4 regions of the Streptomyces sp. IBSBF 3136 genome follow, and region 3 is predicted to be linked to each of the others. Evidence: riboswitches for the same ligand, from Rfam matches in the RefSeq annotation. Region 3 holds a riboswitch; each other region holds the start of a gene.
What was found. Region 3 has a riboswitch for cyclic di-AMP ahead of V7E45_RS15785 (M23 family metallopeptidase). Riboswitches for the same ligand answer to the same signal wherever they lie in the genome.
Positions count from the first base shown of each region.

Region 1: another riboswitch for cyclic di-AMP. It lies ahead of V7E45_RS14480 (hypothetical protein); the one in region 3 lies ahead of V7E45_RS15785 (M23 family metallopeptidase).
Region 2: another riboswitch for cyclic di-AMP. It lies ahead of V7E45_RS33950 (M23 family metallopeptidase); the one in region 3 lies ahead of V7E45_RS15785 (M23 family metallopeptidase).
Region 4: another riboswitch for cyclic di-AMP. It lies ahead of V7E45_RS07170 (M23 family metallopeptidase); the one in region 3 lies ahead of V7E45_RS15785 (M23 family metallopeptidase).

Region 1 covers NZ_JAJSZC010000054.1:18,102-21,552, reverse strand. The annotation lists gene V7E45_RS14495 (hypothetical protein) at 1-848, shown strand, start outside; gene V7E45_RS14490 (hypothetical protein) at 982-1,296, shown strand; gene V7E45_RS14485 (hypothetical protein) at 1,516-1,872, shown strand; gene V7E45_RS14480 (hypothetical protein) at 2,116-2,394, opposite strand; cyclic di-AMP (ydaO/yuaA leader) riboswitch at 2,401-2,586, opposite strand; gene V7E45_RS14475 (DUF6234 family protein) at 3,413-3,451, shown strand, end outside.
Region 2 covers NZ_JAJSZC010000238.1:8,142-11,592, reverse strand. The annotation lists partial or broken gene V7E45_RS33955 (PP2C family protein-serine/threonine phosphatase) at 1-794, shown strand, start outside; cyclic di-AMP (ydaO/yuaA leader) riboswitch at 1,044-1,210, shown strand; gene V7E45_RS33950 (M23 family metallopeptidase) at 1,220-2,257, shown strand; gene V7E45_RS33945 (aldo/keto reductase) at 2,388-3,335, shown strand; gene V7E45_RS33940 (PrsW family intramembrane metalloprotease) at 3,421-3,451, opposite strand, start outside.
Region 3 covers NZ_JAJSZC010000061.1:24,303-27,753, forward strand. The annotation lists gene V7E45_RS15780 (GntR family transcriptional regulator) at 1-50, opposite strand, end outside; gene V7E45_RS15785 (M23 family metallopeptidase) at 296-1,051, opposite strand; cyclic di-AMP (ydaO/yuaA leader) riboswitch at 1,065-1,227, opposite strand; gene V7E45_RS15790 (M16 family metallopeptidase) at 1,558-2,946, opposite strand; gene V7E45_RS15795 (M16 family metallopeptidase) at 2,943-3,451, opposite strand, start outside.
Region 4 covers NZ_JAJSZC010000021.1:6,434-9,884, forward strand. The annotation lists gene V7E45_RS07170 (M23 family metallopeptidase) at 149-1,108, opposite strand; cyclic di-AMP (ydaO/yuaA leader) riboswitch at 1,113-1,270, opposite strand; gene V7E45_RS07175 (alpha-galactosidase) at 1,586-3,451, opposite strand, start outside.

The sequences.
Region 1 (3,451 bases), on a different contig from region 3:
GAGAAACTTCCGATGCGGACAGTAGCCATGCCCGGCCCCCTCGCCCTACTTCCGGCGACATCGACAGAGCATCCCAGAGCAAGCGCCCCGATAGGAGGATCGGCCGTCAGACGCAACGCATGGCTGATGTAGTCACGCTCAGCGATGCAGAAGTCGACAAGATCTTTGAGGTGTACGGCCGTAAGTCCATCAAAACTTACGTTGACTCAACCCCCAGTCACCATTGGGAGGATGTTAGGCGGATAATCGCGGACGCAAGAAGCACCGGTTACGCGAGCACATGCATAGACGGATCATTCCTGTACGCCGCTGTGTATTCTCCAACAGGACTCACTCCGGAGATCATAGATGATGAACGCTTCGTAACCGACGTGCGAGACTCCGGAATTCTCACAAACGAAGGGCGGCACGAAAGTAGCGTTACGATCTCAACGATTCCCGAGGAGCAGGGACGTGGCGCCCACTTGTATCTCCCCTTCTACCTCTACAAAATTCCCCATGAGGCGATATCTGATCTGATTCACGGCCGCCTCTTCATTACCGTCTTCACTAACGCCGGAAAAATAGCATCGGCGCTTGAGGGGAACGGTATTGAAGTTAGCATTTCAGACGCGAAAAACCCTCTTCACTCCATGGTATTCTCTCATGAAGAAGTAGACAGCGCCGGATTGAGATACCGAGCCGAATTGCGTAACATGCAACGGCACATACGGGAAAGCATTTACGAGTTTCGCGGCGTTAACTATCTGCGAGACATAATCGTTAAGATGCGCAATACTGCAAGCATAGCTGCCAATGAGGTATCACCGCTCAAGCGTGATGACGCGAATCCCACGTCAGGCACCTAGCTTGGACGGCTACAGATGCACAAGACTGCACCGACCTCAGGGGTGTAGCCGGCTAGGTTCCGGCATTGTGTCCCGCGACGAGCGCTGAGAGCCTTTCGGCGAGTGCCTAGGAGTAGGTGCCGGGGAGGGGCGCGTGTCTGTCGTTCTTACAGTCATTCTCGTGATGGCGCTGACATTGTGCGTGATCGGCGTATTGGCCATGACGACTGGGCGCATCGCACTCCCTTGGGTGCGCAAGGGAGTGAAACAGCCTCGCGTATGGAGTGCAGGGACGCTGCTGATCGCGGCGAGCCTCACGGCGGCGTGGCTGGTGCCCTTCCGTGGCCAGAGTCTGCTCATGCTGGCTGGCCTCGGGCTGACTTGCTGGTCCCAGGGCTGGCGTCATCGGGAGAGGCCACAGGGGACTGATCTGTCAAAAACAGCGCTGACATCTGACACCAACGGCTGACACCAACAGCGGCGAACACGACCGCACGAGAGCGGCCCTCAGCGGTCGGTGGACAGTCGTAGGGCTGGGAACCCTCCAGCCCTCAGGTCTTCTGTGATCGACCTGATGAGGATGCGGCCAGATCCTCAAGTAGGCGTCTAAGACGTCGTTTCTTATGGCTGACGCTCGCGCCGTTGACTGACTGCGCGGATGTCAGTGCGGTATGGGAGCCTCCCGGGCATGAGTTACGACCTTGCTGTCTGGGAAGGCGAGAGACCAGCGGATGACAAGACCGCCGGCCAGATCTTCAGCGATCTGTACGACCGCTACATCGATGGGGAGGTGGAGGAGCCTCCCTCCGAACGCATTGCGGCCTACGTCGCTGCGTTGCTTGAGCGGTGGCGCGACATCACCGAGGACGACGAGGACACCTCGCCCTGGTCCACCGGTCCGCTGATCGACGAGGCAAGCGGTCCGCTGATCTACTTCGCCATGCGGTGGAGCATGGCTGAAGAGGCATCGGCCTACGCGGCGGCCGTCGCGCAGTCCATGGGGCTGATCTGCTTCGACGTTCAGCAAGACCGGCTCAGGCCGTGAGCGCGCTACTGGACGGTCTGCACCACTTCGTGACCGCATACTTTGGCTGTGGTGCACAGACTCAGCACCTCGCATCTGAACCGAGTGGGAGCCCACGGTCCGTACACGAAGGGAGGCCCTGACTTGTGAGCCAGGGCCTCCTGTGTGTCCTCAGGTGCCGCTTACACGGGTTCTCCGTGTAGTCCCTCTAGTCGGTCCTAGGGATGGCGGAACGACCAGGTAGAGCTGTGCCGTGCTTGGTGATCAAGACTGTCCCCGGGCGAACCGCACGATCCCGATGATGAAAAGGGTCAGTCCGCTCGTGGCGAGCACTGCCGTGGTACCGGCCTGGTAGTACGAGACCTTCTCCATCGCCCGATGGAGACCGCCTGCAAAGACTCCGCCGAGGAGCCCCACCAGGAGAATGATCGCGGTCTCGTACTTCCGCATCGTCCTGGACTTGTCGTCGTCCTCGTTACTGCCGCCGCCGTTACCGACGTTGCCAGTACCCGGACCCTGTGTGCTGCCGTGTGCCGCACTCATTGCAACCGATCCTTCGTTGATCGCCTGCGAGGTGAGCTGTCGGATTCGGACCGGTTGAGTTGCCCGGCCGCATCCCTGATCGGGACACGGCTTCACCCCTAGCCGCACCAGCGATCGACGCTGGCTTCGGCACCTACCTTGGGTCCCCCGCTCCTGCCGTGTCCGTGTGAAGCGACTGGGCATCCGAACGGCGGCAGGATTCGGCGTTCCGCCCGGACGGCCCCACCGTTCCTGTGATGGGGACTTGTCGTGATGACGGATCTTGACGCACCGATGACCGAAAATCCCAATCGATTCGGTGATTTGTGGCGATGCTCACGGGAGGCACTCAGTGCCACGACATCATCCCTAATTCCCGTTGTGTGCAGGGAAGTTGGGGCTCCGCATGGACACGTTGGCGAGCGCCCCAGGCCGGGGCTCGTACACGCGCGTAGACGGTTCAGAGTTACCGCACGGTACGGCGCCATGTGGATGTAGGGAGCGTCACTTGCCGCACGCCGGTGCGGACCATCAGCGTCCTGCCGTCCTCGTGGAGAGCGGCGGTGCTGCCGTTGTACCGCCCGGATGACGTGAGAAGCGCCCTTGGGAGAGCAGGCAGGGCGGCCGACGATGCCTCGTCGCCGTCACTCGGGAACTGTTCGAGCTTCAGGCCCTCAGCGCGGAGGGGATGCTGCTGTACAGCTACGAAGTACAGCAACGCCAGCAACCGCCAGCGTCCAACGGTGGTCGACCTGCCCCTCCCCGGAGCCTGCATGACCTTCTGTGACCGTCCTACTTAGAGCTACGGATCAGAAGGTTGCAGGTTCGAATCCTGCCGAGTGCACAGCAGACCAGAGGCCCTGTGGAGTGATCCACAGGGCCTCTGGCTTTTGCCTTGACGGCAGTGTTTGACGGCACCGCCTCAGAGGGCGGGTGTAGGGCCGATCAGGGATGTCATGTGGATCATGGGACTCACCTGGGTGGAGCTGAGTACTCCTACTCATGCGCCCGCCTCGCCCGCACGAGCAAGGTGACGAGTATGAACTTACCCGTCGCCCCGCCGGCCTTCGACGCGACC
Region 2 (3,451 bases), on a different contig from region 3:
TGGCCGCCGCCATCAACCGGGTCGTACGCCTGGGGGACCGGCGGCTCGCCTCGGCCCGGGAGATCGCCGAGGCCGCCCAGCGGGCCGTGCTGCCCGAGCCGGCCGCCCGGATCGCCGGCTTCGACATCGCGGCCCGCTACGAGGCGGCACGCAAGGACGCCTTCATCGGCGGCGACCTGTACGCCGTGCAGGACACCCCGCACGGCGTCCGGCTCATCGTCGGGGACGTGCGCGGCAAGGGCCTGGGCGCGGTCGCCGCCGTCGCCGTGGTGATCGGGGCGTTCCGGGAGGCCGCCGAGCAGGAGACCACGCTGGAGGCGGTGGCCGAACGGCTGGAGCGCGCGCTGGCCCGCGAGGGCACCCGGCGCTACGGGATCGACGCCTTCGAGGGTTTCACCACCGCCGTCCTCGCCGAACTCCCGCACCGCGAGCCCGTCGTCCGGATCGTCAACCGCGGTCACCCGGCGCCGCTGCTGCTGCACGCCGACGGCTCGCTGCGCAGTCTGACCCCGTGCGAACCCGCGCTGCCCCTCGGCATGAGCGACCTGGGCCGGTGGCCCGACCGGTCGACCGAGTACGTCTTCCCCGGCGGCGCCACCCTGCTGCTGTACACCGACGGCCTGTCCGAGGCCCGGGACGCGCACGGCCGCTTCTACGACCCCTGGCGCAGGCTCGCCGGCCGCCGCTTCCCCGACCCGCGCACCCTGCTCGCCCGCCTCGCGGCCGAGGTGCGGCGGCACTCCGGTGGCGGCACGGCGGACGACATGGCGCTGCTCGCCGTACGGCGGCCCTGACCGGTGTCCCCTCGACCACCTTCACCCAGAGTGACCGGACGGAAGCCCTCCGCATCACATCTGAGTCACCATCAAAACCCCTGAGACTGCTGAGCTCTGGTCAACTCGCCCGCTTTCCGCCGTTCCTGACGCGTACGTCCAGCCGAAAGAACCTTAATGATCAAGCCGAACGGCTTGGAATCTCACAGTCAGGTCTATTAACGTTCGATAACGCAGCGCGGTCGTCCCAGCCGTCACCAGAGGCGGCTCCGTGCGCACGCGCCGAATCCCGTAAGGGAACCGGGGAACCACCACCTTGGGGTGAATCACGCGAATACCGCCGTGAACCGTACTGGTCCACGGCTCGTATACGCGCGTAGGAGACCTTCCTGCTCCGAACCCGTCAGCTAACCCGGTAGGCGGAGGAAGGAAAGGAGTACGCCCGCGTGGCGTCCAACCGGCCTGCCCCAGAAGCCCCGTTCGTGCCGGCTCAGCGTGAGTCCGACACCTTCGGCTACGGCGAGTACCGCACCGAAGAGGGCCCCTGGGAGGAATGGAATCCCACTGAGGAATCCATTCGCCCCGTGCGCGGCCGGCACCGCGTCGCCAAGCAGCGCGGCGGCGGACTCGCCCGCAGCTCCACCGTCCTCGGCGTCGGCGTCATCGCCGCAGTCGGCGCGGGCGGCATGGCCAGCGCGCACACCGGCAAGCCGCCGGTGTCCATCTCCATGCCCGACCTCCCCTCCGTCGGTTCCCTCTTCGACGACGGCTCCGCCGACGCGCCCGCGGCCACCACGGCCTCGCTGAGCAACGTCGGCACCGCATCAGCTTCCGCCGACAGCGACCGGAGCGACGCCGGCGAGGCCCTGCGCAACCGGATCATGGCCCAGGCCGAGCAGCAGCAGAGCAGGGCCGAGACCAAGGCCACCGCCGCGGCGGTGGCCGCCGCCGACAAGCAGACCGCCGACGCGGCCGCCAAGGCGGAGAAGGAGGCGGCCGCCAAGGCCGCCGACGCCAAGGAGAAGGCCGAGGCCGCCGCCAAGAAGCAGGCCGAGCAGGAGCGCCTGGCCGAGCTCGCCAAGCAGTTCCAGCTGCCGGTCGTCTCGTACACGATCACCGGCACCTTCGGCCAGCCCGGCTCGATGTGGTCCTCCGGCTACCACACCGGCCTCGACTTCGCCGCACCCACGGGCACCCTGATCAAGGCGATCCACGGCGGCACCATCACCGAGGCGGGCTGGGCCGGCGCCTACGGCTACCGCACGATCCTCACCCTGGACGACGGCACCGAGCTGTGGTTCTGCCACCAGTCCTCGATCAACGTCAAGGTCGGCCAGAAGGTCGGCACCGGGGACGTCATCGGGCGGGTCGGCGCCACCGGCAACGTCACCGGCCCCCACCTCCACCTGGAGGTCCACCCGAACGGCCAGGCCACCGGCATCGACCCGATGACCTGGCTGCGCGGCAAGGGCCTCACCCCCTGACCGGCCGCTGAACCGGCCCCCTCAGCCCTGACGGCACCCCCCCGGACGTCAGGGCTGCGGGCCGTCGTGTTCACACACCGTTCTCGGGAGAACCGGAATGGGCGGTGCCGCAGTGACGGTTGAGACAGGCATGACTGCTTCCCCGCGCAAACTCGGCACCTCCGGCCTCGAGGTCTTCCCGCTCGCCCTCGGCGGCAACGTCTTCGGCTGGACCGCCGACGAGAAGACCTCCTTCGCCGTCCTCGACGCCTACACGGCCGCCGGCGGCAACTTCGTCGACACCGCCGACTCCTACTCGGCGTGGGTCGAGGGCAACAAGGGCGGCGAGTCCGAGACGATCATCGGCAAGTGGCTCAAGGCACGTGGCAACCGCTCCGACGTCGTCGTCGCGACCAAGGTCAGCCAGCACCCGGAGTACCAGGGCCTGACCGCCGCCAACATCAAGGCCGCCGCCGACGCCTCCCTGCGCCGCCTGGACACCGACTACATCGACCTCTACTACACCCACTTCGACAAGCCCGAGGTGCCGGTGGAGGAGATCATCGGCGCACTGGACGAGCTGGTGCGGGCGGGCAAGGTCCGGCACATCGCGGCCTCCAACATCAGCCCCGAGCGCCTGCGGGCCTCCCTGGACTTCTCCGACCGCGAGGGCCTGGCCCGGTACGTGGCCCTCCAGCCGCACTACAACCTGGTCTCCCGCGACACCTACGAGGGCCCGCTGCAGGACCTCGCCGCCCGTGAGGGCCTCGCCGCGGTCCCGTACTTCGCCCTCGCCTCGGGCTTCCTGACCGGCAAGTACCGCCCCGGTACGCAGGTCGACAGCGCCCGCGCCGGCTCGGCCGCCAAGCACCTCCAGTCCGAGCGCGGCCAGAAGGTCCTCACCGCCCTGGACGAGATCGCCGCCGCCCACGACGCCCCGGTGGCCACGGTCGCCCTCGCCTGGCTGGCCTCCCGGGCGACGGTGGCCGCCCCGATCGCCTCGGCCCGCACCGTGGAACAGCTTCCGGCGCTGCTGGCAGTGGCGGAGCTGGAGCTGACGCAGGAGGACCTGGACCGGCTGACCCTGGCCTCCGCCTGAGCCCCGCCGCGCCGGGTCCCGGTCACCACCGGCCCGGCGCGGTCCGGCGCCCGCCGCCGGGCCCGCGTGAGCCGGACGACAGGCCCTAGGTCCGATACGGGTTGTGGACGGGGTAC
Region 3 (3,451 bases):
ACGATGTCGTCCCGGATCGCCGTGCACACCGAGTGCGCCGGAATACGCATGACCGACCTCCGCCTCAATCCCCGTGACACGCCGACGATGGACGCGCGTTTCCGTGACTCTATTGCAATGAGCCGGAATTTCCGACGGCGGGCCGGATTTCATGGATATTTTTTGGGCAGCGGATGCGGCGGGCGGCGGGAAAACGGCGAAAGCCCCGGCGCGCGAGCCGGGGCTTTCACCATGCCGTGCGGCGGGACTCCGCCGGGCGGGGCGGCGTCCTGCCGGACGCCGCGCGCGGGAGGCGTCAGACGTTCACGCCGTGCTTGCGCAGGTAGGCGATCGGGTCGACGTCCGAGCCGTACTCGGGGGTCGTGCGGGCCTCGAAGTGCAGGTGCGGCCCGGTGACGTTGCCGGTCGCGCCGGACAGGCCGATCTGCTGGCCCGGGACGACCTTCTGGCCGGCGGTGACGCCGATGGACGACAGGTGGCCGTACTGGGTGTACATGCCGTCGGCCATCCGGATCACGATCTGGTTGCCGTACGCGCCGCCCCAGCCGGTGGAGACGACCGTGCCGGAGCCGACCGCGTGGACGGACGTGCCGCTGGCCGCGTGGAAGTCGATGCCGGTGTGGGAGCCGGAGGACCACAGCGAGCTGCTGGCCTGGTACCCCGTGGAGACGTACGAGCCGGTGATCGGGATGACGAAGGCGTTCAGGCGCTTGCGCTCGGCCTCGCGGGCGGCGCGTGCCTTGGCCGCGCGCTCCTTGGCGGCACGCTCGGCGGCCGCCTTGGCCGCGGCCTCCTCGGCCGCCTTCTGGTCGGCCGCCTGCTTCTGCGCGGCGGCCTGCTCGTCGATCTGCGCGGCGACGTCGTCGCTCACGGTGATCACCGGGGTGAGACCGGTGTGCTCGACGGGGCTCTCCGCGGCCGACGCCGGGCCGGCCGCGAGGGTGCCGATGACACCGGTGGTGGTGAGGGCGGCGATGCCGGCCGCCTGAGCCGTGGTGCGCTTGACCCTGCCGGGCCTGCGGTGCTTCCCGGAGGCGCACATGAACGCCATGAAGTGGCTGGTCCTTTCCTTCCTTCTCGCCTACCGGGTTAGCTGACGGGTTCGGAGCAGGAAGGTCTCCTACGGACCCCCTCGCTCACGCGCGGGCGTCCGATTCACCCCAGGGACTGCGTTGGGTCCCCGGCTCCCCTGGCTCGCGCCGTGGGGGGATTCGGCGATGACTGTCCGGTGCCGCGGGCGCGGCGCACTGCCTGACGGACAGCCCGGAAGAAGCTACGGCGGGCGACTTTCGATTCCCAAACGAATCCGGGTTTTTGTAGCGCATCCCACAGGTCAGACGGGCCACCTCTGCCCCAATTCGGACATCACGGCCGGGGGTTCACGGGCGTTCGGAGGGGTTCACCGGACTGTGCAGCACGTCGCAGGGCGTCGCATCGCCTCGCGGGGCGTCGGCAGGGCGTCGGCAGGGCGTGGCGGGCCTCGCAGAAGGGCCCTGACGACCTGTCGGTCGTCAGGGCCCCACGCGCGCGTGGCGCGGCTTCGCCCGCCGCTCCGCGCTACTCGGCCGTCACGACGGTGACTTCGCCGATCCCGAGCGCCTCGACCGGCGCCTTGATCTCGGCCGCGTCACCGACGAGCACGGTCACCAGGCGGTCGACCGGGAAGGCGTTGATGACCGCGGCCGTGGCCTCAACGGTGCCGGTGGCGGCGAGCTGCTGATACAGCGTCGCCTGGAAGTCGTCCGGCAGGTGCTGCTCCACCTGGTCCGCGAGCGTGCTCGCGACGGCCGCCGCCGTCTCGTACTTCAGCGGCGCCACGCCGACGAGGTTCTGCACGGCGACATCGCGCTCGGCGTCGGTCAGTCCCTCCGCCGCGAGGGTGCGCAGCACCTTCCACAGGTCGTCCAGCGCGGGCCCGGTGTTCGGGGTGTCCACCGAGCCGCTGATGGCGAGCATGGCGGCACCGGTGCCCTCCGGCGTGGACCGCAGGACCTGCCCGAAGGAGCGCACGCCATAGGTGTAGCCCTTCTCCTCGCGCAGGACGCGGTCCAGGCGTGAGGTGAGGGTGCCGCCGAGGCAGTACGTGCCGAGCACCTGGGCGGCCCACACTCGGTCGTGCCGGTCGGGGCCGATGCGGCCGATCAGCAGCTGCGTCTGGACGGCGCCGGGCCGGTCGACGATGACGACGCGGCCGGTGTCGTCGGCGGTCACCGGCGGCACGGGCCGCGGCTGCCCGGGAGTGCCGGACCAGGCGCCGAGGGTGTCGGTGAGCAGCTCGTCGAGGTCGGTGCCGGTGAGGTCACCGACCACGACCACGGTCGCCGTGGCGGGGCGTACGTGCCGGTCGTAGAAGGCGCGTACGGCCGCCGCGTCGATCTTCTCGACCGTGTCCTCCGTGCCCTGGCGCGGGCGCGACATGCGCGAGGCCGCCGGGAACAGCTGCCGGGACAGCTCCTTCGCGGCCCGGCGGGAGGGGTTGGCCAGCTCGTGCGGGATCTCGTCCAGGCGGTTGCGGACCAGCCGCTCGATCTCGCTCTCGGCGAAGGCGGGCGCGCGCAGGGCGTCGGCGAGCAGGCCGAGGCCCTTGGCCAGGCGGGAGGCCGGGACCTCCAGGCTGATGCGGACGCCGGGGTGGTCGGCGTGCGCGTCCAGCGTGGCGCCGGCCCGCTCCAGCTCGGCGGCGAACTCCTCGGCCGAGTGCTGGTCGGTGCCCTCCGAGAAGGCCCGCGCCATGATCGTGGCGACGCCGTCCAGGCCGCTCGGCTCGGCGTCCAGGGGCGCGTCGAGCAGCACCTCGACGGCGATGACCTGCTGGCCCGGGCGGTGGCAGCGCAGGACCGTCAGGCCGTTGTCCAGCGTGGCGCGCTCGGGGGCCGGGAACGCCCACGGCCTGGCCTCGCCCGGCTGCGGCTGGGGGTGGAAGTCCATGGTGGCGAGCTCGGTCACTTGGCCGTCTCCTCGTTGTCGTTTCCGGCCTCCACGGTGGCCTCCGCTTCTGGGTCCTCGGGGACGTCGGCGTCCTCGACGGCCTCCGGGGACTTCGGCTCGTAGACGAGCACCGCGCGGTTGTCGGGCCGCAGGCGGGCCTTGGCGACCTCCTGGACCTCCTCGGGGGTCACCTCCAGGACACGCTTGACGGCGGTGAGGGCGAGCTGCGGGTCACCGAACAGGACCGCGTAGCGGCACAGTTCGTCGGCGCGGCCGGCCACGGTGCCGAGCCGGTCCAGCCACTCGCGCTCCAGCTGGGCCTGGGCGCGCTCCATCTCCTCGGGCGTGGGGCCCTCCTCGGCGAAGCGGGCCAGCTCCTCGTCGATCGCGGTCTCGATCACCGGCACCTCGACATCACCGGAGGTCTTCACGTCCAGCCAGCCGAGCGAGGGCGCGCCCGCAAGGCGCAGCAGGCCGAAGCCGGCCGCGACGGCCGTACGGTCCCGGCGCACGAGCCGGTTGT
Region 4 (3,451 bases), on a different contig from region 3:
AAGCCACTTCCCCGACAGACGGCACGCGGGAATACACCGCGGCCCGACACACCGCGAGCAGGGCTCGTGCGGGACACACCGAAGGCCGGTCCCGGGGATCGGGGGGCCGGCCTTCGGTGCGTCAGGGAGATGGTTCGTGGGGTGCTCCTCAGCCGACGGGGACGCCGTGCGAGCGGAGGTAGCCGACCGGGTCGACGTCCGACCCGTAGTTCGGGGTGGTGCGGATCTCGAAGTGCAGGTGCGGGCCGGTCACGTTGCCGGTGGCGCCCGACAGTCCGAGCCGCTGACCCGCCGTCACGGTCTGGCCGGCCGACACGGAGAGCTGGGAGAGGTGGCCGTACTGAGCGTAGTAGCCGTCGCCGAGCTTGATGACGACCTGGTTGCCGTAGGCGCCGCCCCATCCGGCGGAGACCACGGTGCCGGCGGCGACCGCCTTGACCGGGGTGCCGGTCGGCACGACGAAGTCGACGCCGGTGTGGTGGCCGCTGGACCACATGCTGCCGGGCACGTGGTAGCCGGTGCCGATGGTGCCGCCGGTGACCGGGAGGGTGTAGCCGGCGGCCGGAGCAGCCTGCTCGGCCGGGGCGGCCTGCGCCGCAGGAGCCGCTTGGGCGGCCGGGGCGGAGGGGGCCGGCTGCGCTGCCGGGGCGGACGGGGCCGGCCGCGGACGCGAGGACGTCCTCGAAGCCGCGGAGGACTCGGTGTGCGCCGTGTGCGCCGTGTCCGCCTTCGCGCCGAGGGACAGCTTCAGGCCCGGGTGGATCAGCGCGGGGTCCGCGCCGACGGCCTGCCGGTTGTCCTGGTAGAGCCGCTGCCAGCCGCCCTCGACGTGCTGCTCGTCGGCGATCCTCGCCAGGCAGTCCCCGGTCCTCACCGTGTAGCTGCGCGCGCCCTGGCCCGTCTGCGCGGCGGCCTTCTCCGCGGCCGCGTTCTGCACGGCGGGCAGGGACCGGGCCGACCCGCCGGGAGCGGTCTGCGGCGTGGCGGCGTGCGCTCCGGTGGCCCCGAGGAGCGGCAGGGCCAGTGCGGCACCGCCGGTTCCGGCGACGGCGATGGAGCGGCTGAGACGCCGGTTCCTGGGGCGTCGGTGCTTACCCTTCGCGGGCATGGCGCGTTCCTCTCCGGCGCCTGCGAGGTGAGCTGTCGGGTTCGGGCTGGAGCTGCCCGGCCGCTCACCGCGGCTGCACCCCGAGCCTGTGCCCCGGAGACCGGGACAGGCAGTCGTACCTGAGGGGTCCCCCGCTCCTGCCGAACACGGGTCATGTGTGTGGGGACTCCGGGCGGCGGCAGGATTCGGCGTTCCGTCCGGATTGGTGGCGAACGTAAGCGAGCGGGACGTGGCCGGACAAGCAACCTGGTCTCGGCAGGAGCCCCCCAGATGATCCAATTCGGGAAAGTACGGTCACTCTGTGTGAATTCCGGACGGCGCGTCGTGTCGAATTCCCTCGTCCGCACCGGAATTACGTGCACATGACGCGCCACACTGGGTCACGGCTATGACGCTCCTCACGCCCCCGTCCGCCACCCTCCGCCAATCCGGATCGAGTTGGAGGAATACGGCGATTCGGACAGGCGGGCAGGCAGGCTAGACGCGGCGCAGCCGGAGGACGGTGGCGTCCAGGTCGCCCTTGAGGCCGGTGCGCAGGCCGTGGTGCAACAGGACCGCACCCCGATACACTTCGCCCGTTTCGCGGCATTCGTACGATGCGGTGGGGTCGAGTCCACGCAGCCGCAGCGCCGGTACCGGCTCGCCGTAGTGCTGCGCCTGGAGGCAGGCGAGGACGACCGACTCGTCCCCGAGGACGTACTGGACGGCGCTCTGCCCGCCCGCCGGGGGCAGCAGCCGGTACAGCTCGCCCCGCTGGACGACCGGGCGTATCTCCTTGTAGAGCTCCACCCACCGGCGGGCCTCGGCCAGCTCCTCGCCGGTCCACCCGGTGAGGTCGCCGCCGACGCCGAGCACCCCGGCCATCGCGCTGACGAAGCGGAACCGCAGCGAGCTGACCCGGCCGTTGAGCTGGGTGTTCGGGCTGTCGGTGACCCAGGCCGCCATCACCCGCGCGGGATGGATCTGGCTGAAGCCGTGCTGGATGGCGAGCCGGTCGAGCGGGTCGGTGTTGTCGGAGGTCCACACCTGGTCGGTGCGGCTGAGCACACCGAGGTCGATCCGGCCGCCGCCACCCGAGCAGGACTCGAAGGCGACCCGGGGGTGGGCGGCGCGCAACCGGTCCAGCAGCGCGTAGAAGGCGCGGACGTGGTCGGTCCACAGGCGCTGCGGATACGGCTCCCCGGGCCAGCCGGCGTCGGTGAAGCAGCGGTTGAAGTCCCACTTCACGTAGTCGATCGGGGCGCTGGACAGCAGGGCGTCCAGCTGTCCCCACAGGTACTCCTGGACGTCCTCGCGGGCGAGGTTGAGCACCAGTTGGTTGCGCAGCTCCGTCCGCCTGCGCCCCGCCTGGTACTGCACCCAGTCGGGGTGGGCCCGGTAGAGGTCGCTGTCGGCGTTGACCATCTCGGGCTCGACCCAGATGCCGAACTGCATGCCGAGGCCGTGCACCTGGTCCGCCAAAGGCTTCAGCCCGTGCGGGAAGCGGTCGGGGTTGGGCGTCCAGTCGCCTAGCCCGGCCCGGTCGCCGGTGCGGGCGCCGAACCAGCCGTCGTCCACGACGAACAGTTCGACGCCGATGTCGGCGGCGTGCCGGGCGAGGGCGGCCTGCTGGTCCTCCGAGATGCCGAAGCCGGTCGCCTCCCAGGAGTTGAACAGCACCGGCCGGTCCCGCGCGGCGTCCGGGATCACGTGGTCCCGCTGGTAGGCGTGCCAGGTGCGGCTGGCACCGCCGAAGCCGCCGTCGCTCCACAGGCCGGCGAAGACGGGTGTGGTGTACGACTCCCCCGGCTCCAGGAGCAGCAGCCCCGAGTCGTCCCAGCCGGCGCCGCCGGTGATCTGCACGCGCGCGTCGGGGAGTTGCGCGACGGCGATCCGCCAGGAGCCGGACCAGCCGAGCGCGCAGCCGTACACCTCGCCGCGCTCCTCGGTCGCGTCGGTGTCCAGCGCGACCCAGGGCAGGTGCTGGTGGCCGGTGTGGCCGCGGCGGCTGCCGATGACCTTCTCGCCGTAGGTGAGGGGGGCGGTGGTGAGCAGGGACTCGGCGGCCCAGCGGCCGTGCAGCTGGGACAGCCGCCAGCCCTCGCGCTCCGGCAGGGTCCAGGTGGCGGCGTCGGCCCGCAGCAGCTCCACGCGCGCGTCCCCGCCGTTGGCCACGGTCACCCAGCGTTCCACCACGTCCCCGCGCATCCGGTGGTGCAGGGTGATCGCCACGCCGTCGTCGTCGAAGCGCAGCCGCAGCTCGTCGGTGCCGGCGCCGGTGTCGGGGTCGGGCCCGGTCTCGTAGGACACGAAGCGCCATTCGGTGCCGCGTCGTTCACCGGTGCGCACGGACAGGGCGGGGCG